DNA from 2 places in the Bacillus sp. V2I10 genome. Region 1 is predicted to be linked to the other one. Evidence: riboswitches for the same ligand, from Rfam matches in the RefSeq annotation. Region 1 holds a riboswitch; the other holds the start of a gene.

Region 1 (12,271 bases):
TATCGCTCAAGTTTACAATATTGATCTTTCTTTCACTCAGTTGCTGACAGTAGTACTTACAGCTGTTCTCGCTTCAATTGGAACAGCCGGTGTGCCAGGAGTTGGACTTATCATGCTTGCGATGGTTTTAAACTCAGTAGGCCTTCCTGTAGCAGGCATCGCCTTGATCATCGGTATAGACCGTCTGCTGGATATGGCTCGTACAGCAGTTAACATCACAGGAGATGCGGCATGTGCAGTGATTGTAGCAGAAACAGAAAAGAAATATGGAGACTTGAAAATTCCTGAAATGGAAGAAAAAATGTCATAATGAGAAAGGCGGCCTTAAGCAGGTCGCCTTTTTTTACATATAAAGTTCAATTACCTTAATTTGCACGAAAAATGCAAATTTTTTTGGTATTGTAAAACAAAGAGGTGCAACAATAAGGAGTTTAATAAATGAATAAGCTTGCTATAAAAATTGGGCTATTATTTTTTACGATCATTCTTGTAGTAGAAACCTGTCTCTTTTTATTTTTATATCAGAATCTAGTCAATACGAGAGTAAATGAAGAAGTTTCTGCTCTACAGGCAAGAGGCAACAGCCACCGTGATGTTCTTCTGAAGCATAATGATGAAACAACGATGCAGCATGTTGTTTTAATGGAATCTGAAGCAGATACGGATGTTGTGCTGACAAATGCAGAAGGAGAAGTGATGCATTCTTCAAATGAGATTCATCCATTCATGCAGAAAGTAATCAACAATCATAAAGTGGAAAATGATGAAGAGCCTGCGAACTGGAAAGCCAGTCCTTTCATTTGGACAGTAAGCCCGGTCCGTATAAACGATGAAACAATAGGCTTTGTCTATATGTTTAAGGGAACAGATTCCATTCAATTGATGATTTCCAGATTAAATGACCACTTTATCTTTATTGGTACATTGTCTGTTATTCTTACTATCATTGCGGTTGTTTTTTTGTCAAAGATTGTGACAAAACCGCTGCTCTCCATGAAGCAGGCGACTGAACGCCTTAGTGAGGGGGATTTTACAGTTAACTTACATATGCAAAGAAATGATGAACTTGGCGAGCTAGGAGTTTCTATCCAAAAACTGGCGAATGATTTATCGCATCTAAAGAAGGAAAGAAATGAATTCCTGGCAAGTATCGCCCATGAATTGCGTACCCCCCTTACGTATATCAAGGGGTATGCAGATGTTGCTAAGAGGCCTGATCTGGCAAGAACTGACCAGGTGAACTATCTATCTATTATAAGTGAACAAACAGAGTACTTATCGAAGCTTGTAAAGGATTTATTTGAGCTTGCAAAGCTTGATCAGCATTCTTTTCAGGTTGAAAAAGAGCGGATCGATCTTTGCTCCTTTATTAAAAAAACAGTAGCGAAAGTAAATCCCATCTTAATCAAAGAAAATAGGAAAGTGAATTTTCTTTTTCCGGATTATTCTGTTCATCATATGATAGATCCTGCAAGGTTCGAACAGGTGCTGCTCAACATCATGGACAATGCCATCCATTTTTCTGAAAAAGGGACTTCCATTACAATCAGGGTTCTTGAACAAGGCGGGATCATTAAAGTTGTCATTTCAGATGAAGGAATAGGTGTTCCTGAAGAAGATCTTCCATATCTGTTTGACAGACTTTACCGCGTTGATAAATCAAGGTCCCGCCATAGCGGAGGAACAGGTCTTGGCCTTGCGATCGTAAAAGAAATTGTGGAGGCTCTTGGCGGCACAGTCCGGGCAAAAAGTACATTTGGAACAGGAACGGCCATTATCATTGTCTTTAGAAAGGATTAAACGATGAAAAAGATTTTGCTTGTAGATGATGAGGAACTGATGCTGGATTTGCTTGCCCTCTATCTTGCACCTGCAGGGTATTTGTGCATAAAATCCTCATCAGGACAACACGCTATTGATATTGTTCAAAAAGAAGAACCTGACCTTATGATTCTTGATCTTATGATGCCTGAAATGAATGGTTTTGAAGTGTGTAAAGAAATCAGAAGCTTTTCAGATATTCCGATTATAATGGTGACTGCGAGCGGCCAAAAAGAGGACATTGTAAAAGGACTGCAGACAGGGGCGGATGATTATATAACAAAGCCTTTTAATGAAACGGAATTATTGGCAAGAATAGAAGCGATATTAAGAAGAGTCAAAAATAATCAAGCCATAGAATACAGGGGTCTTAAATGGGATGATCGAAGCCAGGAAGCGAGCTATAAAGATGAGCCTATCCTTTTAACTCCAAAAGAATTTCAGCTTGCCGGCATCTTTTTAAAGAACCGAAACAGAGTATTTAATCGTGAGCATTTAATTCAGACTATTTGGGGTTATGATGCAGGTACGGAGGACCGGACGGTAGATTCCCACGTGCGTCATCTTAGAGAAAAGCTGAGAAAAACGGGATTTCCAATTGATGATCACCTTCAAACCGTTTGGGGAGCAGGGTACAAGTGGAAAGATGAAAAAAATAATTAAAACCAATTCAAACTCTTCTGCTGATAAAACTGCAAATTAATGATAGAGCTGCAATTTTAGATGATAGAACTTTGATTTAAACATATGCTGTTAAACCACAACTTCCTCGCATCATTTCAGCCTTGCAAAGAATCTAAAATAAACAGATATGCTGAGCAAATGAGACTTGAGAGCGCTTAAACGGTTATATTTGATCAATTATAACTAATTTCTGCAAAAATTGGCTCTTTACTGTCCTATTCAACAGGAGTAAGATACTTTCATAAATACATTTCAGATATTCTTAATTCGCTTAATCCATTACGGAGCGGGGGACCCAATTTTGCTGGCATCTTTTGCAGCTTGGGGTGAATCCTTTACAGGTAGGGCTACTCTCATTGCCCGAACCCGACAGCTAACTTCGCAAGCGTTCTTGAGAGAGGATAATGAAACTAATGTGATCTTAAAAATCAGACACAGCGGTTCATGGGACCTCTGTGTCTTTTTGTGTGCAAAAATTGGTATCGAAAGAAGGAAATCCTGTTGAAAAAGCAATTTGCTGTATTTGGTCTTGGGCGTTTTGGAGGAAGTCTTGTAAAAGAATTTCATGAGTTGGGGATTGAAGTTTTAGCGGTCGATAAAGATGATGAAAAGGTTCAATATTATTCTCAATATGCAACACTTGCTGTGCAGGCAAATGCGATAGATGAAGCGACACTGAAACAGCTTGGCGTCCGCAATGTAGACCACGCGTTTGTTTCATTCGGAGATGATATAGAAGCAAGTATCTTAACCTCTCTGCTGCTGAAAGAAATGGAGATTCCGCAAGTATGGGCAAAAGCTCAAAATGACTACCATCAGAAGGTTTTAGACAAAATAGGTGTAAATAAAGTCATTCATCCTGAACGTGACATGGCAAAGCGGATTGCCCATCATATTATTTCAGAAAAAATGATTGATTATATTGAGCTTTCAAAGGAATACAGCATGGTAGAGCTGATTGCTTCAGCAAAAATACATCGTAAAACATTGATTGATTTAGATATTAGAGCAAGATATGGATGTAATATTGTCGGGATTCAGCGGGATGAAGAGATGATTGTTTCGCCTCCTGCCGAAGAATCTATCAAATCAGGTGATATTTTGCTTGTGATTGGACGAAATAAGGACATCAGCCGTTTCGAGGAGGAGGGGATGTAGGTGATCAGAGCACAAAAACTGCAAAAAATGATTCGCTTTAATCCTTCTCAGCTGCTTGTCATCGTATTTGCAGCTGGAATTATTCTTGGAGCAGTGCTTTTAAAACTGCCGATTGCGACTCATGATTCCATCAGATGGCTTGATGCGCTATTTATATCTGCCTCTGCCATGACCGTTACAGGTCTTGCAACCGTTGATCCCGGGAGCACCTTTACGACATTCGGTCAAACGATTATCGCTATCCTCATTCAGCTTGGCGGACTTGGAATCATGTCATTTGCCATTCTGACTTATATGGTTTTGGGAAAGAAGATAGGCATTAAAGAAAGGCTTGTGATGCAGCAAGCACTTAATCAGACTTCGATTGGCGGAGTTGTAAATCTTGTTAAATACTTATTTTTATTCTCCATCATGATTGAATTCATCGCCATGGTTTTTTTATCCTTTCGATGGGTGCCGGAGTTCGGCTGGTCAAAAGGGCTGTTCTTCAGCTTTTTTCATGCCATTTCAGCTTTTAACAATGCCGGATTTTCCCTATGGCCAGATAATATAATACGGTATGTGAATGACCCTTTGGTTAATATTGTGATTTCTTGTTTATTTATTATTGGAGGTATCGGCTTTACTGTGCTCCTTGATGTATGGAAAAAAAGAAAGTTCAGCAAATTTTCCCTGCATACGAGGATCATGCTTGTCGGCACTCTTGTAATCAATGTTATTGCCATGTTGTTCATCTTTTTTGTAGAATACTCAAACCCTGAAACTCTCGGAGAGCTTTCATCAGGCGGAAAATTGCTTGCCTCCTATTTTCAGGCGGTATCACCAAGAACAGCAGGTTTTAACACATTGGATATGGCAAGCCTTGATGAGGCCACACTATTCCTCATGATTATTCTGATGTTTATCGGCGGGGGAAGTGCTTCAACTGCTGGCGGAATTAAGCTTACTACAGCAATTATTATCGTGCTCGCTACTATAACCTTTTTACGCGGAAAAGAAGATATTACGATTGGAAGAAGAAGCATTCATTCACGCTATATCCTAAAAGCGCTGGCGATTGCAATGTTCAGTTTAATGTTTGTTATAATAGCGATTTTTGTTTTGACCATTTCTGAAAAAGCAACATTTATGGAAATCCTGTTTGAAACCGTTTCAGCCTTCGGCACAGTAGGTTTATCGATGGGGATTACAGGAAACCTGACGGATCTAGGAAAAGAAGTCATTATCGTGATCATGTTTATTGGAAAAGTAGGGCCGCTTACGCTTTTATTTACACTGACTAAACCCCAAAAACAAAAAATTAAATATCCTAATGAAGACATATTAACAGGATGAGAAAAAGGCTTCGCAGATGCGAAGCCTTTTGTATTATAGATTTGAGAGGATTAACGAAGCAAGTACACCTAAGGAAGCAATCAAACCTACGATTGGGCCCCCTTCTTCGAATGCTTCGGGCATCATCGTCGAGGCCACCATTGCAATGATGCCGCCCGCTGCAAAGGCTCCAATAAATGCAATCACTGCAGTGTCTGCATTTTGCAGCAGCGAGAAGCCGAGAAATGAGCTGAGGGAAGAAAGAAGTAAAACGATCAGCCACATGAAAAGAATCTTTTTTTTGGAATAGCCATCTTTACGCAATCCTACAGAGCTTGAAAGACCCTCCGGAAAATTGCTGATGAAAACAGCTGTCACCATTAAGAAGCTGACTGTATTCTCCTGAAGCAGGCTGACGCCGATAATAACCGACTCAGGAATAGCATCAATGACAGTTCCGATAAAAATGGATACTCCTGAGTGATTTTCCGGGTTTTGCTTTGAGCGTTTTCTGTCGCTTCCGCCCTTTTTTGTAATCAGCAATTCACACACTGTAAATGTTGAAGATCCAAAAATGAATCCGCCCGATGCTGCCAGCATTCCTCCGCCATCCACTGATTTCCTAAGCAGTTCAAACGAAGCTGCCCCGATCAGGACACCCGTTCCAAATGACATAATAAAACCTAAAACCTTGCGCGGTATCTCCTTATAGATGCCAAGCAAAGCACCCAATAAAATAGAGGAACCAGCAAAAGCTCCCCAAATCGCAGCCTGCAGCATTCGACTGATTCCCTCCTAACTTACTATCTACCGTTAGCTTACCAAATATCTAACAAAAAATGCAAAAAGTCATTGGGAGAGATGCTAATTAAATTGGATGCTAATTTGCTGTTTAATCTGAAGAAATTTATGGATGCAGAGCTTTATGAATATACCGTTCAGAGACTGTCAGAATTTCAAATGCTTTGTTTTGAAGAAATTGATCAGCGTGCAGCGCATACGGATAGAGAGGGACAGCCAAAGCTTATCAGCTATGATAAATTTGGAAATGTTGTCTCGGAAGTCTGGCTGAACGAGGGGTATAAAAAAACAATCCAAGACACCTATCAAACAGGGATTGTCGGCTATCTGCATAAAAACATTCCTGAATTGAACAGAAAGGCAGATTATCACTATTCATATGCTTTAGGATATCTTCTGTCTCAGGTTGAATCTGGCCATAAAATATTATGATTTAATTGTTGAATCTAAGGGATCTGTTAAGAATGCATATATATAGAAGAAAACGAAAAAAATCTTCCGGGTGGAAGACTTTTTTCGTTTAAAAGGGTTTCTTAGTGTATATAAATTGGTTGGGAGACAAAATTATTTCTCGAGAACGATTTTCTCAAGTTCGTCGAGCATTAAGTTAGCAGCTTTTACACCGCCTGCCGTGTTCCAGATCGCATCATCAACTTGGTAGGCTTTGCCTGCTTTTACTGCATCAAGATTTTTCCAAAGCGGATCATTTGTAAATTCTTCTGCCTGTTTTTCAGCATCCGCTTTTGTTTCAGCAGGAGCATAAGTGAAGTAGAATAAATAATCTCCATCCATCTCTGGAATTAATTCTTTTGTTACTTCGCGAACGAATAAGTCGTCCGGATTGTCTGAGAATAATTTTTCAAGGTTTGCAGGACGTGCAAATCCTAACTCTTCAAGGATGACACCAGAGAATGTGTCTTTATAATAAATGCGAGTTGTTCCAGCCATGAAACGAACGACTGAAATTTCTTGATCTAGTTTATCGCCGGCTTTTGCTTTAATATCCGCAATGCGGGCATCATAGTCAGCAAGTACCTTTTTGCCTTCTTCTTCACGGTCTAATGCTTTAGCGTAGAAGCTGAAATTTTCCTTCCAGTCGCCTCTAAGGGTTTCAGCAAAAACAGTAGGAGCGATTTGGCTTAATTTTTCATATTGGTCTTCCTGACGCATTTTGTTTCCGATAATTAAGTCAGGCTTTAATGCAGCAATTGCTTCTACATTAAGTGCACTCTCATCACCAACAACTTCAACGTCTGTCATTTCATCTGAAATGTGATCATACCAAGGATCGCCTAACCAGGATTTAACAGCTCCAACAGGTTTTACGCCTAAAGCTAAAAGAGCTTCTGTTCCTTCATTTGTTAAAATAACAACCTTTTCAGGTTTTTTCTTAACTTCAGTTGTGCCCATTGCATGCTCAACAGTATATGCTTCGCTTTCTTTATCTTTGCTGCCAGTATCATCAGCCGTTTTATCTTTCTCGTTGTTTCCGCATGCTGCTAGAAGTACTGCTGATAAAACGATTGCAATAAGTGACAGCCATGCTTTTTGATATGTAGCTTGCATTTGTTGTTACCCCCATATTTTCATTTGATAATGATTTTCATTTACAAGTTAAATATTAATTTTTTTCCTATCAGTTGTCAATATTTAATTGAAAATGATTTTCATTTACGAATAAAATATTAATTTTTCTGATTTCGATTGTCAATATTTAATTGAAAATGATTTTCAAATTCAATTGACTTTGTTACAATAGCTTTAGAAAAATATTAAGAAGTGATGGTTTCACATCAAGAGGTATAAATATGTTATTACAGACTAATTTAGTGAAAATAGCTGGACTTATCACTGGTTTTATTTTGCTTTTAGTGAGTATTTGTGCAAGTGTCGTGCTTGGCTATACACAAACCTCGTGGGAAACAGCCATTAATGCGCTTACAAATTTTAATGGTTCTGACGAACATTTAATTATTCAAACAGTAAGGCTTCCGAGAGCAGCAACAGCTGTTGTTGTTGGAGCCAGCCTTGCTGTTGCAGGGGCACTGATGCAGGCTCTTACTAAAAATCCGCTGGCATCTCCGGGCGTATTCGGGATTAATGCAGGAGCGGGATTCTTTGTTGTGATTGCCGTATCCATGTTTGGCGTCAGCTCTTTGCAGGCCTTCACTTGGATTTCCTTTTTAGGAGCGGCAGCAGCTGCTTTCACTGTTTATTTTGCAGGTTCTTTTGGGAGAGAAGGATTAACACCAATGAAGCTTACATTGGCCGGAGCAGCGATGGCTGCTTTGTTTTCCTCGCTGACTCAAGGATTTCTTGTGAGTAACGAAGCTGCATTGGATCAAGTATTATTTTGGCTTGCCGGCTCTGTTCAGGGAAGGAAGCTTGAGCTTCTCTATAGCGTGCTTCCTTATATTGGAGTTGCTTTTGTTATCTGTGTCTTTCTTGCATCCAAGGTCAACCTGCTGATGATGGGTGAAGATGTCGCAAAAGGGCTCGGCCAGAAAACAGGCACCGTCAAATTAATGACGGCTGCTGTTATTATTCTGCTTGCAGGAGGAGCAGTTGCGATTGCAGGTCCTGTTGGATTTGTAGGGATTGTCATTCCGCATATTGCCCGTTACTTTGTCGGGAATGATCACCGCTGGATTCTTCCTTATTGTGCAGTACTCGGAGGAGTGCTTTTAGTGACGGCTGACATTGGGGCCAGGTTCGTCGCGATGCCTGAAGAAGTGCCGGTAGGAGTGATGACGGCTCTTGTCGGAACACCATTTTTCATCTACATCGCGCGCAGGGGGTTCCAGAAATAATGAAAAGCTATCAATCTTTTAGAATAGGAAAAGGGTTTATTTCTTTCCTTATTGATAAAAAAGCCTTAACGGTCTTCTGTGTTTTGCTCCTTGTCACTGCGTTTACCTTTCTTTTCAGTACAGGTATGGGTGATTTGAGAATCAGCCCGATTCAGGTGCTTAAAACACTGGCTGGATACGGAACAGAGATGGATGAGCTTGTCATTCAGTCCTTCCGTTTGCCGAGAATCCTGATTGCTTTAATGGTCGGAATATCACTTGCTGTTGCAGGCGGCATTCTTCAGGGGATTATCCGCAATCCGCTTGCATCTCCCGATATCATCGGTATTACCGGCGGAGCTTCCGTCGCTGTTGTGATGTTTTTAGCCATATTCAGTGATAAAAATAATACTTTGACTGTACCGATCCAGTGGATGCCGGTTGCAGCTTTCATAGGAGCGACAGTCATTGCCTTATTAGTCTATATTTTGTCATGGAGGGGCGGTTCTTCTTCTATAAGACTCGTTTTGGTCGGAATTGGACTTTCTATGCTTGCTCAGTCTCTTACAACTTTATTAATGATAAAAGGGCCGATCTACCGCGCGGCGCAGGCAAATATTTGGATTACAGGAACTGTCTATTCCGCAACTTGGGATCAAGTAAAGATTATGGTGCCTATTACAATCGTATTAGTCATCATCAGCTTTATTTTTGTTAGAAACGTGAACATTCAGGAATTAGGGGATGAGCTTGCAGCTGGTGTGGGAAGCGCCGTACAGCGCAATCGATTTATTCTGCTGTCTGATTGCAACTGCATTAACAGGAAGTGCTGTTGCATTTGCGGGCGGAATCGGGTTTGTAGGTCTCATTGCCCCGCATATCGCCAGAAGACTCGTAGGGTCATCTTTCGGTGCTTTACTTCCTGTATCGGCATTGCTCGGAGCGGTGCTCGTTATGGTTGCAGATTTGATTGGAAGAACCCTTTTTGCTCCGCTTGAAATTCCTGCAGGTGTTTTCACTGCAGCGATCGGGGCACCTTATTTCATCTACCTGCTTTATAGAAGCAGAAATAACTAGGCTGTTTCCGAAGCATCTGAAATTCATCCCGCAGCTAATAATTAATCCTTATGTGAAAAGGAGTGGATAGTAAATGACAGCTATTAAAACAAAGGCGCTCACATTGTCTTATGGAGAAACAACCATTATTAATGAGCTCGATTTAGAGATTCCAAAAGGCGAAATCACTGTATTCATAGGCAGCAATGGCTGCGGAAAATCAACGCTTCTGCGTTCAATTGCACGGCTTTTAAAGCCTGAAAAAGGCGCAGTTCTTTTAGAAGGAGAAGCCATTGCGAAGCTTCCCACAAAGGAAGTGGCAAAGAAACTTGCCATTTTGCCTCAAGGTCCTGCTGCACCGGAAGGCCTGACGGTTCTTCAGCTCGTCAAACAAGGCCGTTATCCTTATCAAAATTGGCTCAAACAATGGACGGAAAAAGATGAGAAGGCAGTTATGAGCGCATTAGATGCTACAGGAATGCTGGAATTTGCTGAAAGACCGGTTGATTCCTTGTCAGGCGGACAGCGTCAGCGTGCCTGGATTGCCATGACTCTAGCTCAGGATACGGATATTATTTTACTTGATGAACCAACGACTTATTTAGATATGACTCATCAAATCGAAATTCTGGATCTGTTATTTGAGCTGAATGAAAAAGAACAGCGTACGATTGTTATGGTTCTTCATGACCTTAATTTAGCCTGCAGGTATGCTCACCATATTGTCGCTATTAAGGATAAGCAAATCTATGCGGAAGGCAGACCGGAACATGTTATTAATTGCAATCTGGTGAAGGATGTTTTTCAAATGAACTGCGAAGTTACAATGGATCCGCTATTTGGAACTCCTCTGTGCATTCCGCATGGAAGAGGCCGGTGCATTATTAAAGAGGCGGCTATTTAATCATGAACCATTTTTCAAAAGAAGAGCTCGAGCATTTATCGAGATTCAGGCTGAGTTTAGGTCGAAGTGAATCAGCAATATCGATAGAAGCGGCAAACTTGCTGGAATCTGATTTTCTCTCAAGTTACTTAATTAAGATCCAGCCAAGAATTCATTCAGACAGATTGAATGTTACAGGGTCTATGCTTGTTAAACGTTACGCCTTTCTTGCAGCTATGGCTCTTTTTTCCATGACTGTTTTTGGGAAAAAGATGAATACTGACCCTTTAAATTTAACACTTGAGACTGATGATTTGGATCCTTTATGGCTCCCTTCTTTTTACTTTCATTCTTTGGAGTGTGTTTCTGCTGGAGAAAGCAGAGATGCGTGGAGAGACGAAATTCTGAGAGAGTTATTTCGGAATCACTTAAGTAAAATTGTGACTATCGTGTCAGAGAAAGCTAGAATTTCTAAACTGATCCTTTGGGAGAATATCTTCCTTTACGTTGTATGGATGTATAACACGCTGCTTGCAAACATACCTGAGTATGTTACGATAGAGCAAATACAAGCGGATTATATGTATGTAGTGAAAGAAGCAGACGGAGAACTTTTCGGAGAAGGAATGAAAAACCCTTTCTTGCCTTTCTATAGAGAACAAGGGCAAGTAACGAGACAAACATGCTGTCTTTACTATCTGACTTCTGAGAAAAGAGATCGCTGCAGTACTTGTCCGAAGCATTGTTTAACTTAATGGATGATGAGGAGGAGATTTTGTTGCAGGAAAATCTTAAAGAACCGCTGAATGGCCTGATTGAAAAATACACTGAATTGCTTCTTGGAGAGGCGACGCCTGAGCTTCAGGAAAAAGTGAAAAGCTGGGTGATTTATTCACACATTGCCAAGTCCATGCCGCCGCTTGCGAAGCATTGGAATGAAACGTATCCGGCAGAGAAAGAAAAGGTCAAACAGCTTATTTCTGAAATTAAGCAGCTGAATGAACAGCATCGAGCAAAATCACAGACAAATAATAATGAATCATAATCTCAGAGAACAATGAAAGAGCTCTGAGATTTTTCATTTTTAATCGTCGGAAGACTCTTTTGATGATTTAAGATATAAGAAAGTATTTGTTGCTTCGATGTCTGCTCCGTAGCCCCACTCCACAGCCAGAACAAATCCGCCAAGAAAGTCAAACCCGGACCTTTTCTGCCAGGTGATAATCTGCCATGCCTGAGCTAAACAGGCGCTTGCGCTTTTCTTTTAAGGAAATAATAAATAGGCACACATAAGAAAAAGGGTATAATGGATCCTGAAACCGCTTTAATAGACCCATCCTGATAAGTGACTGTGTGCTCCCACTTCAGCCAAACAATCTCAAATGCATAGCCTGCCGCATATAAAAGACCTACAGAAAATAGATAGATTAGCACGGATGCCGCATAATTTTTCATAGGTATATCAACTCCAAAATTTTCCTTTATTTTGATTATACTGTATATTTTGATAGAGGAAAAGAGCTGCTAAATCTTTTATCAGTGAATAAATTCTTGTAAAAATGGGGGACTAACAAGTTATGTGTCAGTCAATAGCAATGATCCGTCCAATTGAAACGAAGGATCTTATTCATTTATGGAAGATCAAGTATAAAGACGAGCATCCTGAGTGGAAGAATTGGGATGCACCTTATTTTGAACATAAGAATCTTACTCTGACAGACTTCCTTTCACAGAAAGACAGTATCGTAAATCAAGAAGATTACTG
Region 2 (12,271 bases), 2.3 Mb from region 1:
TAATTCCCATTTCCTTTAATACCAGCGTAGCAAGAATGCTGTTTTCTACTTCATCTCCAAAAGAAACAATGGCTTGATCGACGTTTCTTATCCCTAAAGATTCTAACTCTCTTTCGTTAATACCATTTGCCTGCACAACAATAGTGGCTTTGTCAGCATATTTGTTAACAACTTCCATATCCTTGTCTAAAGCGATAATCTCAACATCAAGAAGAGAGAGCTCTTCAATGAGGGTACCACCGAAACTGCCTAATCCTAGAACTGCAAATTGTTTCTTCAATTTTATTTTCCTCCTTACCTTTCAATAAACATAGATTGCTTAAGTTGAAATGAATCCTTTTTTAATTTCTCTTCCTAAATCACTAAATATTCTTTTGCTTACTTATTAATTTTTTAACTGAAGATGTACAACCTAGGAGTATCAGGTTAATAGGAATTTTTATTGGCCTAATTGGATCCTTTTTAACTGCAGACCATAAATGGGGTTTGTTACAGCAGCACGGTACAGTTGTAAGTATTGTTGTGGCGATTAGTTCTTATTTACTTGCAGGAACAATAGAAGCTAGTGGGTTAATGGCAACATTTACTGCTGGACTTGTCACTGGTAACTCTCATCTGTTTCAAATTCGTACTTCAGAAGAAGTTAATTTATCTACATATCAATTTTCTGAAACTTTAACGTTACTATTACGGACACTTATCTTTATGTTGCTTGGTACCCAAGTGAATTTCCATATATTAAGCAAATTCTGGATGCAGGGAGTTCTTATCGTATTTGTTTTTATGTTTATTGCACGGCCACTTTCCGTACTAATTTGTACCCTGCCAGATAAAAAGGCAAATTGGAGTTGGAATGAGATCATTTTTATGTTTTGGGTTCGTGAAACAGGCGTAATTCCGGCTGCGCTTTCGGCAATGATTGTTGCTGCAGGCATAAATTATGCAAACGAAATCTCTTCTGTCACATTTATGCTATACTGGTGACTATTCTTATTCAAGCAAGTACAACACCATATGCAGCCAAGAAGTTGGGGATAATTCTAAAACCTCCTAAAGCAAGTGAAAGATAAACCATTATAAGATATTTACCTAATAAATGTAGTAAAGGAGATATCATGTTAAAAGCCAATCAAAACCAAAGAAGAACAATACGATTGCATCCTGCACATATATTGCTGCTTGGATTTATGGGATTAATAATACTTGGAACCTGTTTGTTAATGATTCCTTTTGCTACGAGTGACCGGCATCATCTTAGTTTCATTGATGCTCTTTTTGAAGCAACCTCTGCTGTTTGTGTCACCGGGCTAGCTGTTGTTGATACGGGCACCACGTTTACTATCTTCGGGGAAATAGTTTTACTGGTGCTGATCCAATTAGGCGGTTGGGGGTTTATGACCAGTGGAATTCTTATGTTTATTATTCTTGGGAAAAAAATTGGGCTGAAACAAAGACTATTACTGCAGGAATCACTAAATTCCTTTTCTATACAAGGAATTATCAAATTAGTTCAGCGCATCATTATTATTACCTTAATCGTAGAAGCAATTGGAGCAATAGCGCTTGCCATTCGCTGGTCACAGGAAATGAGTTTGGAAAAAGCCATATACTATGGAATATTCCATTCCATCTCTGCCTTTAATAATGCAGGATTTGGATTAGAACCAGACAGTTTGAGTAAATGGGTAGGCGATCCAACTGTAAATATCTTCATTACTTTATTATTTATTCTTGGCGGTATCGGATTCTTTGTAGTAGCAGATATTTATGAAAAGAAGAATTTTAAGAAGTTATCGCTCCACACGAAAATTACTCTTATATTTACCATCCTGCTTAATGTAATAAGCACACTGATAATATTTGCATTAGAATTTAATAATCCAGCGACTTTAGGAAATTTAGGATTGGCTGATAAATGGTGGGCTGCTTATTTTCAGGGGGTTGTACCGCGTACAGCTGGCTTTAATACTGTTGATATAAGTCAATTAAGCCTAAGCTCACAAGTTTATATGACTGGATTAATGTTTATAGGAGCCTCTTCTGGTTCTACAGGAGGAGGAATTAAAGTAACAACTTTTGCTTTATTGCTCTTTGTACTTTGGTCAGTATTAAGAAATAAGGATGATATAAATGTCTATAACCGCAGGATTCCAAAGTCTCTTGTTTTTAGAGCTTTTTCCATTGCTGTTTCAGGCATTATCTTTATTTTTATTATTTTCTTCTTACTCACCATTACAGAAGAAGGAGCTGATATGTCTAAGCTGGCATTTGAAACAGTCTCTGCCTTTGGAACTGTTGGATTAAGTGCAGGGTTTACACCGGAGTTAAGTCCAATGGGTCGAATACTCATCACTGTCATGATGTTCATCGGAAGAGTCGGCCCATTAACAATGGCATTTGCACTTGCAATTCGGTCAAATAATCAAGCAAAAATTCGATATGCTGAAGAAAAAATATTAATTGGATAAAAATAAAAATAATAACAGGCTCGACGCCTGTATCTAATACACTTAATGCACGAGCTGGATTTTCAAGTCGGAGTTCCCTTTTTTTGTTACCCGGCTGTGACACCGCTTAGATATAAATAGCGAGGCAAATAGCCCGAATCTGCTATTCAGCAGATGTTTGCTAATTACTATGCTAATTTAAATGTTAAAAATGACCTAATATTGTCTGAAATCCCTTATAAATCAAAAAAAGCCTACCAATTATAAAGCTAATTGGTAGGCTAATTCTTAAGTTATTTTACTTGTTATTTCAACCGAACCTGTTAGTTTAATGCAGCCTTTTTTATTTCCTTTTCACTGCAAAAAACTTATCTGCGCAATACTCTATGATTTCCCTTCTTCTAATGATCCCTATAAAGATTCCCTGATCATCCACAACAGGTACGAAATTCTGTTCCATCACTCTCGAAATGATATTTTCCATTTCAGCATCAATGAAAATAGGTTCATTTTTACGATGAAACGGGATGTCTGTTAACCGGATTTTTTCTGTATTATGAAAATTTAAATCAGGTGTGTTCTTAAGCTTCCATAATAAATCTCCTTCTGTGAGTGTTGTTATATACTTCCCCTTATTATCAAGCAATGGTACGGCTGAATAGCGATGATATTCCATTCGTTCAAGCGCCTGTCTCATGGTGGCATGTATATTTAAATAAACAACTTCCTTTTTTGGTATTAGGAAAAAAGCAATATTCAATTTATTTTAACTCCTTTAAGATTGTCCATCTGACACGATGTGAATATCAATATTCTCAGTCTTTCTCATAATGGTATTCACAATGGAACCCTTTCTAATCTCTTCCCATCTTGTTCTCGCTGACTGCCCGAGAAGAATTTGTGTAATGTGATACTGTTTTGCAATATCAATAATGACCTGAGCAGGCTTGCGGCTGCCTTCCTGCTCCAGCAAAAATACAGCATTAAATTGAGAGGCAAGTATTTTCCATTGCTCCGTTCTTTCCCGTTTTTCCTGTGTAAACGCCTCAGGGGAATTCTTCGTTACATTCAGAATAAACAACTGTGCTTTTAGCCGGTTCGCCATCCGCCATCCTCTTCTGATTAATTTCTCAGCAGTTGGTCCATACCCTACACATACCAGGATTTTTTCATGAACACCTATTGGGCCGTTCATCAAATTCCCGCTGATCTGCTCCATTTTTTCGTCTACATCATCTGCTACTTCTCTCAAGGCAAGTTCTCTTAGAGATGATAAATTGGTAACTGTAAAAAAATGAGTAAGGCTCTGCTCAATTTTTTCTGAAGCATAGATTTTCCCTTCTTCCAGCCGCTTCCGAAGGGTTTCAGGAGTAACATCAATGAGCTGAACTTCATGGGCATCCTGAACAAATAAATCCGGTATCCTCTCTCTTACTGCCACTCCCGTTATTTGCTGTACAATATCGTGAACGCTTTCTAAATGCTGAATATTTACCGCAGACATCACATTAATGCCAGCATTTAAGATTTCTTCTACATCCATGTATCTCTTTTTATTTTTTGAGCCCGGAATGTTGGTATGGGCCAGCTCATCAATTACAATAACCTTTGGTTTTCTTTGTATAATGGCCTCTACATTCAACTCTCTAAAAATACTTCCTTTATACTTCATCTCTTTCAGAGGAACCATTTTAATATCTTTAATCAGTTCTTCTGTTTCTTTTCTTCCGTGGCATTCGATCAGACCAATTACAACATCGTTTCCCTCCATCTTTAAATCATGGGCATCCTGAAGCATTTTATATGATTTTCCAACCCCAGGCGCCGCACCTACATACAGCTTTAACTTTCCCCGTTTTGATTCAGCAATTTCATCTAAAAGTTCTTGCGGAGTTTTCCTTCTAAAGTATGGATGTTTTTTACTCATCCCTCTCACCTCAGGAAGATGAATAACCTCAGCTGAATCTAGCTGAGGTGCACTCATCATTCATTTATCATGTTTTTTAAATCTAAATTTAATTGAAGAACATTCACTTTCTCTTCTCCAAAAAGACCAAGCTCTCTGCCCTGACTATGTTTCTTCACTAATTCTTCTAGTTTCGATGACTCAATACCTGTTTCTTTAGAAATCCGCTTTATTTGAACATAGGCAGCATCCGGGCTAATATGAGGATCCAGCCCAGAACCTGAATTCGTCAAAAGGTCATTTGGTACATCGCTGATTGGTGTTTCAGAGTTGTTTTTCTTCCATTCATCAATTGATTCTTGCGTCCGTTTCATCATATCTTCATTTGAAGGCGCATAGTTATTCGATCCCGAACCTGCACCGTTATATTCAATGCTTGAAACTCTGCCATGAAAATAGGCATTCCCAGTAAATGATTGCCCTATAAGCTCTGAACCTATTACTTTATCACTTTCATCATAAATCAAACTTCCATCAGCTTTTGCCTGTGCAACAGCCTGAGCAATGCCTGTTACGGCGAGCGGGTAAAGAATGCCGCATATCGCTATTAAAAACACGGTCATACGGATGATCGGACCAACAATTGATTGTCTTTCTTCCATCTTAAAATACCTCTTTTCTTCCTATTTAAATATCAGTCTATAAAATAAGCGCAAGAGCTAAATCAATCACTTTGATTCCAATAAACGGCACAAGCACTCCACCCAACCCGTATATCAGCAAGTTTCTGCTTAATAATGCATTCGAGCTCATCGGCTTGTAGCTTACCCCTTTCATCGCGAGCGGAATCAGAATCGGAATAATAACAGCATTAAAGATCAGAGCTGAAAGAATCGCTGAGATTGGGGAATCAAGTCTCATAATATTAAGCACATTCATTTCCGGTATCGCAAGCATAAACATGGCAGGGATGATCGCAAAATACTTTGCAATGTCATTTGCAATACTGAACGTTGTCAACGCACCGCGCGTCATTAATAATTGCTTGCCGATTGAGACGACTTCAATAATTTTAGTAGGATTGGAATCAAGATCAACCATATTGGCAGCTTCCTTTGCTGCCGCTGTTCCGCTATTCATCGCAAGTCCTACATCCGCTTGTGCAAGAGCTGGTGCATCATTTGTTCCATCACCAGTCATGGCAACAAGCTTTCCTTGTGACTGTTCATATTTAATCACTTCAATTTTGTCTTCAGGCTTGCATTCCGCAATAAATTCATCAACACCCGCTTCCTTTGCAATGGTCGCAGCTGTCAGCGGATTGTCTCCTGTACACATGACTGTTTTAATCCCCATGCTCCGCAGCTGGTCAAAACGCTCTTTCATTCCAGGTTTAACAGTATCTTTTAAATAAATTAAACCAAAGATTTGATCGTTCATTGCAACCGCAAGCGGTGTGCCTCCTGCCTTTGAAATCTCCTCTGTTTTATTATCTAAATCAGATGGGATCGTACCCCCTATAGAAGACACCCATTTCTTAACGGCATCTACTGCTCCCTTTCTGACCACTCTTCCATCAGTCAGGTCCATTCCGCTCATCCGCGTTTCTGCCTTAAATTCGATAAATGTTCCGCCTATCGCGATATCCGTCTTATAGGAAAGCTGTTTCTTTTTCAGCAGTTCAAGAACAGAACGCCCTTCAGGCGTTTCATCTTCTAACGAGCTGATGGCCGTCCACTGGGCGAGATCCTGCATAGCTTGATTTCCGACCGGAGTAAACTCACTTGCCATCCGGTTCCCAAACGTGATCGTGCCTGTTTTATCTAAGATAATGGTATTAATGTCTCCTGCTGCTTCTACCGCTTTCCCTGACATCGCAATCACATTAAACTGGGTAACCCTGTCCATGCCGGCAATACCAATTGCAGAAAGCAAGCCCCCTATTGTTGTTGGAATTAAACAAACGAGCAAGGCAATCAAAACAGGAATTTCGAGCTGAAATCCTAAATAATTCGTGAAAAAAGGCAATGTTACAACGACAATCATAAAAATAAGCGTCAGGCTCGTTAAAACGGTATTCAACGCAATTTCGTTCGGTGTTTTTTGACGCTGTGCTCCCTCAACAAGGGAGATCATTTTATCAAGGAATGATTCACCAGGATCACTCGTAATCCTTACTTTGATCTGGTCGCTCACCACTCTTGTTCCGCCTGTTACTGAGTTGAAATCTCCTCCAGCTTCTTTTATGACTGGTGCAGATTCTCCAGTAATTGCTGACTCGTCGACAGACGCAAGCCCTGAGATGACTTCTCCATCACCTGGTATAAACTCCCCTTGTGAAACAATCACTACATCCCCTTTTCTCAACTCGGTTGAATCTGTTTGTTCAATTTCTCCATTTGGTTTTACTTTGTTGGCTCTCATTTCTTTTTTCGAATTCTTAAGGGAATTCGCCTGAGCCATTCCCCTGCCTTCTGCAAGAGCTTCAGCAAAATTGGCAAACAGCACAGTGAAAAGCAAAATCATTGAAACGGTCAGGTTAAACCAGACATCTATTTCGCTATTCCCAAAGGCAGACGGTAAAAAAGTCAGAAACAGCGTCAGCACAAACCCAATTTCAACAATAAACATAATCGGATTCTTTACCATGATTCGCGGATCCAGTTTAAAAAATGAATCTTTTATCGCTTTTGTGATGAGCGCTTTATCCATAGATTTTTCTTTATCAGGCTTTTTATCATGATTCAGATCAGGTTTTATAGGGATGACACGTTCAAGTTTTTCTTCAGTCAAAACGGATGGCTTGCTCATTTTGGATCCTCCAATAAATTTTTATAATGTTAATAATTCAGCAACAGGCCCAAGAACTAAAACTGGAAAGAATGTCAAAGCGCATACTATAAAAATGGCTCCGACAAAGATCGTTCCAAATAAACTAGTGTCTGTACGGAATGTGCCTGTTGTCTCTGGTACAAGTTTTTTAGATGCCAATGATGCTCCAACCGCAAGCATGGCAATGATTCCAAAATATCTGCCTATGAACATGACAATGCCGGTTGAAATGTTCCAAAAAGGAGTCGCATCACCGAGTCCCTCAAATCCTGAACCATTGTTGGCTGCAGAAGATGTATACTCGTAAAGCACTTGAGACAAGCCGTGAAATCCCGGATTTGAAATCCCGCCTGATCCTAGAGGTGTATATAAAGCCAGTGCAGTAGAAGCCAGAATTAAAAATGGGTGAATAAGCAGCGTAACTGCAATTAGTTTCATTTCTCTTCCTTCTATTTTTTTGCCCAGAAACTCTGGCGTGCGCCCCACCATCAATCCTGATAGGAAAACTGCAATCATCGCATACATGATGATGTTCATAAAGCCTGCACCAACTCCGCCAAATATCGTATTCAGCAGCATGTTTGATAATGTAAGCATCCCTGTAATTGGCGACAAGGTATCATGCATCGTATTGACTGCCCCTGTTTCTGATGCTGTTGTGACAATCGCGTAAAGTGTTGACTGTACGGTACCGAAGCGAACTTCTTTTCCTTCCATGCTTCCGTCCGTTTGCTCGAGACCTAATTCTGATAATCTTGGATTGCCTTGGAATTCCGAAAGGAGCGCTGTTCCAAGAAATACCACAAAAATCATCGCCATTGCCGCAAAAAGAATTTTCCCTTGTTTAGCGTTGCCAACCATTTTTCCATAGGTAAACGGAAGGGATGTTGGAATTAATAGCATCAATAGAATTTGCAGCAGGTTACTCACCCCATTTGGATTTTCAAATGGATGTGCTGAGTTTACTCCGAAAAATCCTCCGCCATTATTGCCAACCTCTTTAATGGACAAAAGGGAGGCAACAGGTCCCCGTGCTATCGTTTGTTCAGCGCCCTCTACTGTTGTTGCAGTAACACTTGAATCAAGCGTTTGCGGAACCCCTAAGAAAACGAATATAAGAGCTGTCACAAAAGCAATCGGCAAGAAAACACGAGTGATCGATCGAATTAGATCAACAAAAAAGTTACCAAGGCTATTTCCTGAAAGACCTCTTATTAAAGCAATTGCAGCTGCAAATGCTGTAGCCGGTGCCACAAACATCATGAAGGTGATCGCAAGCATTTGGGATAAATAAGACAATCCGCTTTCTCCGCTGTAATGCTGCAGATTTGTGTTAGTCATAAAGCTGATGGCTGTATTAAAAGCAAGAGTTGGATCCATTCCTGCTATTTTACTAGGATTAAGCGGCAAGCTTCCTTGAAACCTAAATACGAGATAAACGATAAATATCATAAATATGTTGGTTAATAGGAGTGCAATTGCATATTGTTTAAAGGTTTGATTTTTCTCTTTTATGCCGCTGATTTTATAAATTACCTTTTCAAATGGATGAAATACGGCATCCAGTTTAGTAGAATTGTAGTTAAAAGCCTGAGCAATATAGAGGCCCATTGGTTTTGCCAGCAGCACGGCTGCCGTTAATGTAAGAATGATAGAAATGATGGATAGTACGCTCAACGTCTTTCCCTCCGCAAGTTAAAATTTTTCTGGATTTACTAATGCATATAATAAATAAATGGTTACTGCTACAATGCAGCCTGCTAAAACGATCATCATTTCTCTTCACTTCCTTCTTTAACAACATGACTAGACCATGTAACGAACCCGGCCATTGTCAGTGTAAGAGTTGCAAATATGATGATCATGATTCCATCAAGCATAGTGGTTCCCCCATTTCTCATTGATTCAGAAAATAACCCAAGTGATCTTGTTTTGAATATAGAACTTGTTTTGCTCCAATCAGCTCATACAGCTTAGTCGGATAGTGAGAATTTCTAGTAATCACCGTGATTGGAGCGCGTATACTCGCTTGAAGAATTTGAATTAGATTGCACGTATCAGCAATCTTATCCTCTAGTAATAAAACTCGTGTTACCGGTAAGTGAATCAAAAGATACTGAGCATTTTGTTTAATAAAGTAAATGTCTTTAAATCCCCGCTTCTTCAAATGACTTTGTACACTATAATCACCCGTAATAAATGCCAGGGATGATACTTCCGGATCAATTCCCTCCAAGCACCCAATCCTTGAATAACTTGGAATACATATGAGCATTGTCGACATTCACATTCCCTTCCCTTTCGGAAACATCAAAAAAGCCACGGAAGAGGGATCTCTTCCGTGGCTTTAGGCTTCACTAAATAAACGTGCTTTACCACTGCGATTTTGATTTTCCCTCACAACGCTTTCGGAGTTAGCTGTCGGATTCGGGCTATGAGAGTAGCCCTACCATTTTTAAAATGGACTCACCCCTAGTGACAATTCGTCACACAAAATTGGGTCCCCCGATTTCAAAAGAAATTAAGCGATTAGGTATTTTTTGAAATTATTCAATTTTTTAACATTAACAAAGCGCACAAAAGAACACTGAGGCTTACACGCAGTGTTCTTCACAAAGGTATCCTCTCTCGAACGCTTACGAAGTTAGCTGTCGGATTCGGGCCATTGAGAGTAGCCCTACCATTTGAAGATTCAAATGGACTCACCCCTAGTGACGATGTGTCACAAAAACTTGGGTCCCCCGCTCCTACTAATAGGATTAAGCGATTATAGAATTTAATTTATAAAATCGTTGGTTCTTACACCGTCCCTTCTCTTATGACGCTTACGAGGTTAGCTGTCGGGTTCGGGCATAAGAGTTGCCCGTCTTTCGCTGTTTGCGATCGATTCACCCCGCGTGCATGAAATCACACTTCATTGGGTCCCCCGCTCCATTCAGGATTAAGCGATTTGCATTTCATGAGAGTAATATTACTCCTGTGTATGCTGGTTGTAAAGAACGTAAAAAGTTTGAAAAATCGCAAAAAATATGTAAATATCCTCAAATAAATTCAAAAATCAGAGTAAATAGGACTCACACTAACTAATTCATCATTTTACTGCTGAATACGTATGTATTATAAATTAATCTCTCTAAATATACATAGAATTTCAAATTATAAAGTTTATGTAAACACAGTTTTATTTTCATTTTCTTATTTTGCAAGAAAGAGAGAGATTGCGAGATAAAGAGAGAGAATATGGAAAAAACAAGAATTTTGGAGAAAAACAAGCTAAATCCCTCTCTTTACAAGCTTAGATTTCCAAGTATATGATAGGAACAATTTTATTCCTAAATCGCAGAATCCTATTTTGGAGCGGGGAAACCAATCAGCAGCATAGCTTTTGCTGCATGGGGGAAGCCAAGTAATATCTGGCAGGGCGACTCTAACCGTCCTAATCCGTCAGCTAACCCCGTATGCGTTGTTGGAGAGAGGAAGGTGCGATCATTATAGAGTTTGCTGATAAGACAGCAGCCCTATGATACTAGCGATACTAAACTTCGATTTCTAAAACAAATGTATTTAGTTTCATAAAAAAAATCGAGGTGATCTTATGTTAGCAGCGATTGAACTTTTAGAAGAAATCCATAGAGAAATAGCAGAAACACATGTAGAATTACTGCACTTGCAATTTGTAGATCTTGAAGGGAATTTAAAACATGTCACGATAACAATTGATCAATTAGAAGATGCAGTTGATGCCTGCTCTAACCGCCTGCCATCCGTAAAAACCAGTGGACAATTACGCGGAATATCCATTTCTAATTTTATCCCTTTTTCTTTTGCTTTTAAATGTACTTTGTTAACTGAACTGGAGATAATATCGGATAAATCAAGCCATTCAAAATGTAAATCCAGCTTACCCTCTTCCATTTTTGCTAATTCAAATAAATCATTTATCAGTGATGTTAAACGAGTGGCTTCATCACTAATAATTTCTAAATAAAGCTGTTTTTCTTTCTCATCGTTATATAAACCTTTATTTATAACTTGTGCGTATCCCTTTATATAAGAGATTGGATTGGTGTTCGCAGCTCATGTGAGATATTCGCAAAAAATTCTCTTCTGTTTGTACGATACTCTTCTAACTCATTCCCAAGTTCTGTAATGGCTTTAGCAAGTGAACCAATTTCATCTTGAGAAGAATGAATAAGTTTAGTCGTTAACTTTCCTTTTGCTATTTCTCGCGTAGCAAGCTCCATTTGTAAAAGAGGAGCTGATAATTTACGCGATAGAAAAAATATAAAACCTACTGCTATTAGCAGTGACCCTATTACCGAAACTGAAAGCCAAGAACGTACTTGCTCTACAGAAGAATTAATGCTCTCCATATTCGAAACAACTACTAATCCGCCATTTATCTCATTGTTTATTATGATTGGTTTAGCAGCTATTAAATAACGATTGTCCGTCTTTCTATCGCTATACTCCATTTTTAAATCCTTTTTATCTAATATAGGAGACAAAATTTCTTCTTTTACCTCATTTCCTTCTCTAAAATCCATAATTCCTGTACTTTTTAGTATTTTACCTTCTCTATTAAAAACAAATAAATCCGAGTTACTGATATTAGACAACATTTCAAACATATGATAGGAACTTTCATCTTCAACATCTTTAATTGTTTCTGTATATTTACTGGCGAAATAATTAATTTCCTCTTGTTTCTGATTATAGTAAAAACCTCTAAATAACTGATCGATTGTATAAACCATCGGAAATAAAACTGCCAAGAAAAGAATCATAATGATCCCGCCAAGCTTAACGGTAATACTATTTAATTTCATAGAGATTCATCCGGCTCTTGAAATTTGTATCCCACATCCCAAATGGTTTGAATCGGATTATAATCCTGGCCTTTTTCCCTAATCTTAACACGAATATTTTTGGTATGAGAATCCACCGTTCTTGTATCTCTGTAGTCGTTATAACCCCAAAGAACATCTAATAACACTTCTCTTGTAAAAACTCGTTTAGGATTTGCTGCAATTGTATGCAGCAATTCAAATTCTTTTGGCGTAAGATCTAATGTATCTCCAGCTAC

Evidence for each region. Region 1 has a riboswitch for cyclic di-AMP ahead of QFZ72_RS05125 (potassium channel family protein). Riboswitches for the same ligand answer to the same signal wherever they lie in the genome.
Region 2: it holds a riboswitch for cyclic di-AMP, as region 1 does, so the genes downstream of both, QFZ72_RS16965 (hypothetical protein) here and QFZ72_RS05125 (potassium channel family protein) in region 1, are expected to answer to the same signal.

What each region holds. Positions count from the first base shown of each region.
Region 1 covers NZ_JAUSYV010000001.1:1,008,636-1,020,906, forward strand. Annotated here, with positions in the region: gene QFZ72_RS05110 (dicarboxylate/amino acid:cation symporter) at 1-310, shown strand, start outside; gene QFZ72_RS05115 (sensor histidine kinase) at 439-1,800, shown strand; gene QFZ72_RS05120 (response regulator transcription factor) at 1,804-2,484, shown strand; cyclic di-AMP (ydaO/yuaA leader) riboswitch at 2,764-2,908, shown strand; gene QFZ72_RS05125 (potassium channel family protein) at 3,007-3,663, shown strand; gene QFZ72_RS05130 (TrkH family potassium uptake protein) at 3,691-4,998, shown strand; gene QFZ72_RS05135 (ZIP family metal transporter) at 5,032-5,757, opposite strand; partial or broken gene QFZ72_RS05140 (acyl-CoA dehydrogenase family protein) at 5,839-6,195, shown strand; gene QFZ72_RS05145 (ABC transporter substrate-binding protein) at 6,343-7,344, opposite strand; gene QFZ72_RS05150 (FecCD family ABC transporter permease) at 7,587-8,588, shown strand; partial or broken gene QFZ72_RS05155 (FecCD family ABC transporter permease) at 8,588-9,644, shown strand; gene QFZ72_RS05160 (ABC transporter ATP-binding protein) at 9,718-10,527, shown strand; gene QFZ72_RS05165 ((2Fe-2S)-binding protein) at 10,530-11,261, shown strand; gene QFZ72_RS05170 (YusU family protein) at 11,285-11,551, shown strand; gene QFZ72_RS05175 (hypothetical protein) at 11,746-11,961, opposite strand; gene QFZ72_RS05180 (GNAT family N-acetyltransferase) at 12,084-12,271, shown strand, end outside.
Region 2 covers NZ_JAUSYV010000001.1:3,348,373-3,360,643, forward strand. Annotated here, with positions in the region: gene QFZ72_RS16920 (potassium channel family protein) at 1-280, opposite strand, end outside; gene QFZ72_RS16925 (cation:proton antiporter domain-containing protein) at 436-984, shown strand; gene QFZ72_RS16930 (TrkH family potassium uptake protein) at 1,116-2,468, shown strand; gene QFZ72_RS16935 (CBS domain-containing protein) at 2,791-3,207, opposite strand; gene kdpDN (KdpD-like non-kinase potassium sensor) at 3,223-4,374, opposite strand; gene kdpC (potassium-transporting ATPase subunit KdpC) at 4,431-5,015, opposite strand; gene kdpB (potassium-transporting ATPase subunit KdpB) at 5,053-7,065, opposite strand; gene kdpA (potassium-transporting ATPase subunit KdpA) at 7,186-8,862, opposite strand; gene QFZ72_RS29550 (potassium-transporting ATPase subunit F) at 8,881-8,961, opposite strand; gene QFZ72_RS16965 (hypothetical protein) at 9,083-9,469, opposite strand; cyclic di-AMP (ydaO/yuaA leader) riboswitch at 9,575-9,723, opposite strand; cyclic di-AMP (ydaO/yuaA leader) riboswitch at 9,804-9,961, opposite strand; cyclic di-AMP (ydaO/yuaA leader) riboswitch at 9,992-10,143, opposite strand; cyclic di-AMP (ydaO/yuaA leader) riboswitch at 10,514-10,663, shown strand; gene QFZ72_RS29555 (histidine kinase dimerization/phospho-acceptor domain-containing protein) at 10,906-11,244, opposite strand; gene QFZ72_RS16975 (HAMP domain-containing protein) at 11,232-12,014, opposite strand; gene QFZ72_RS16980 (response regulator transcription factor) at 12,011-12,271, opposite strand, start outside.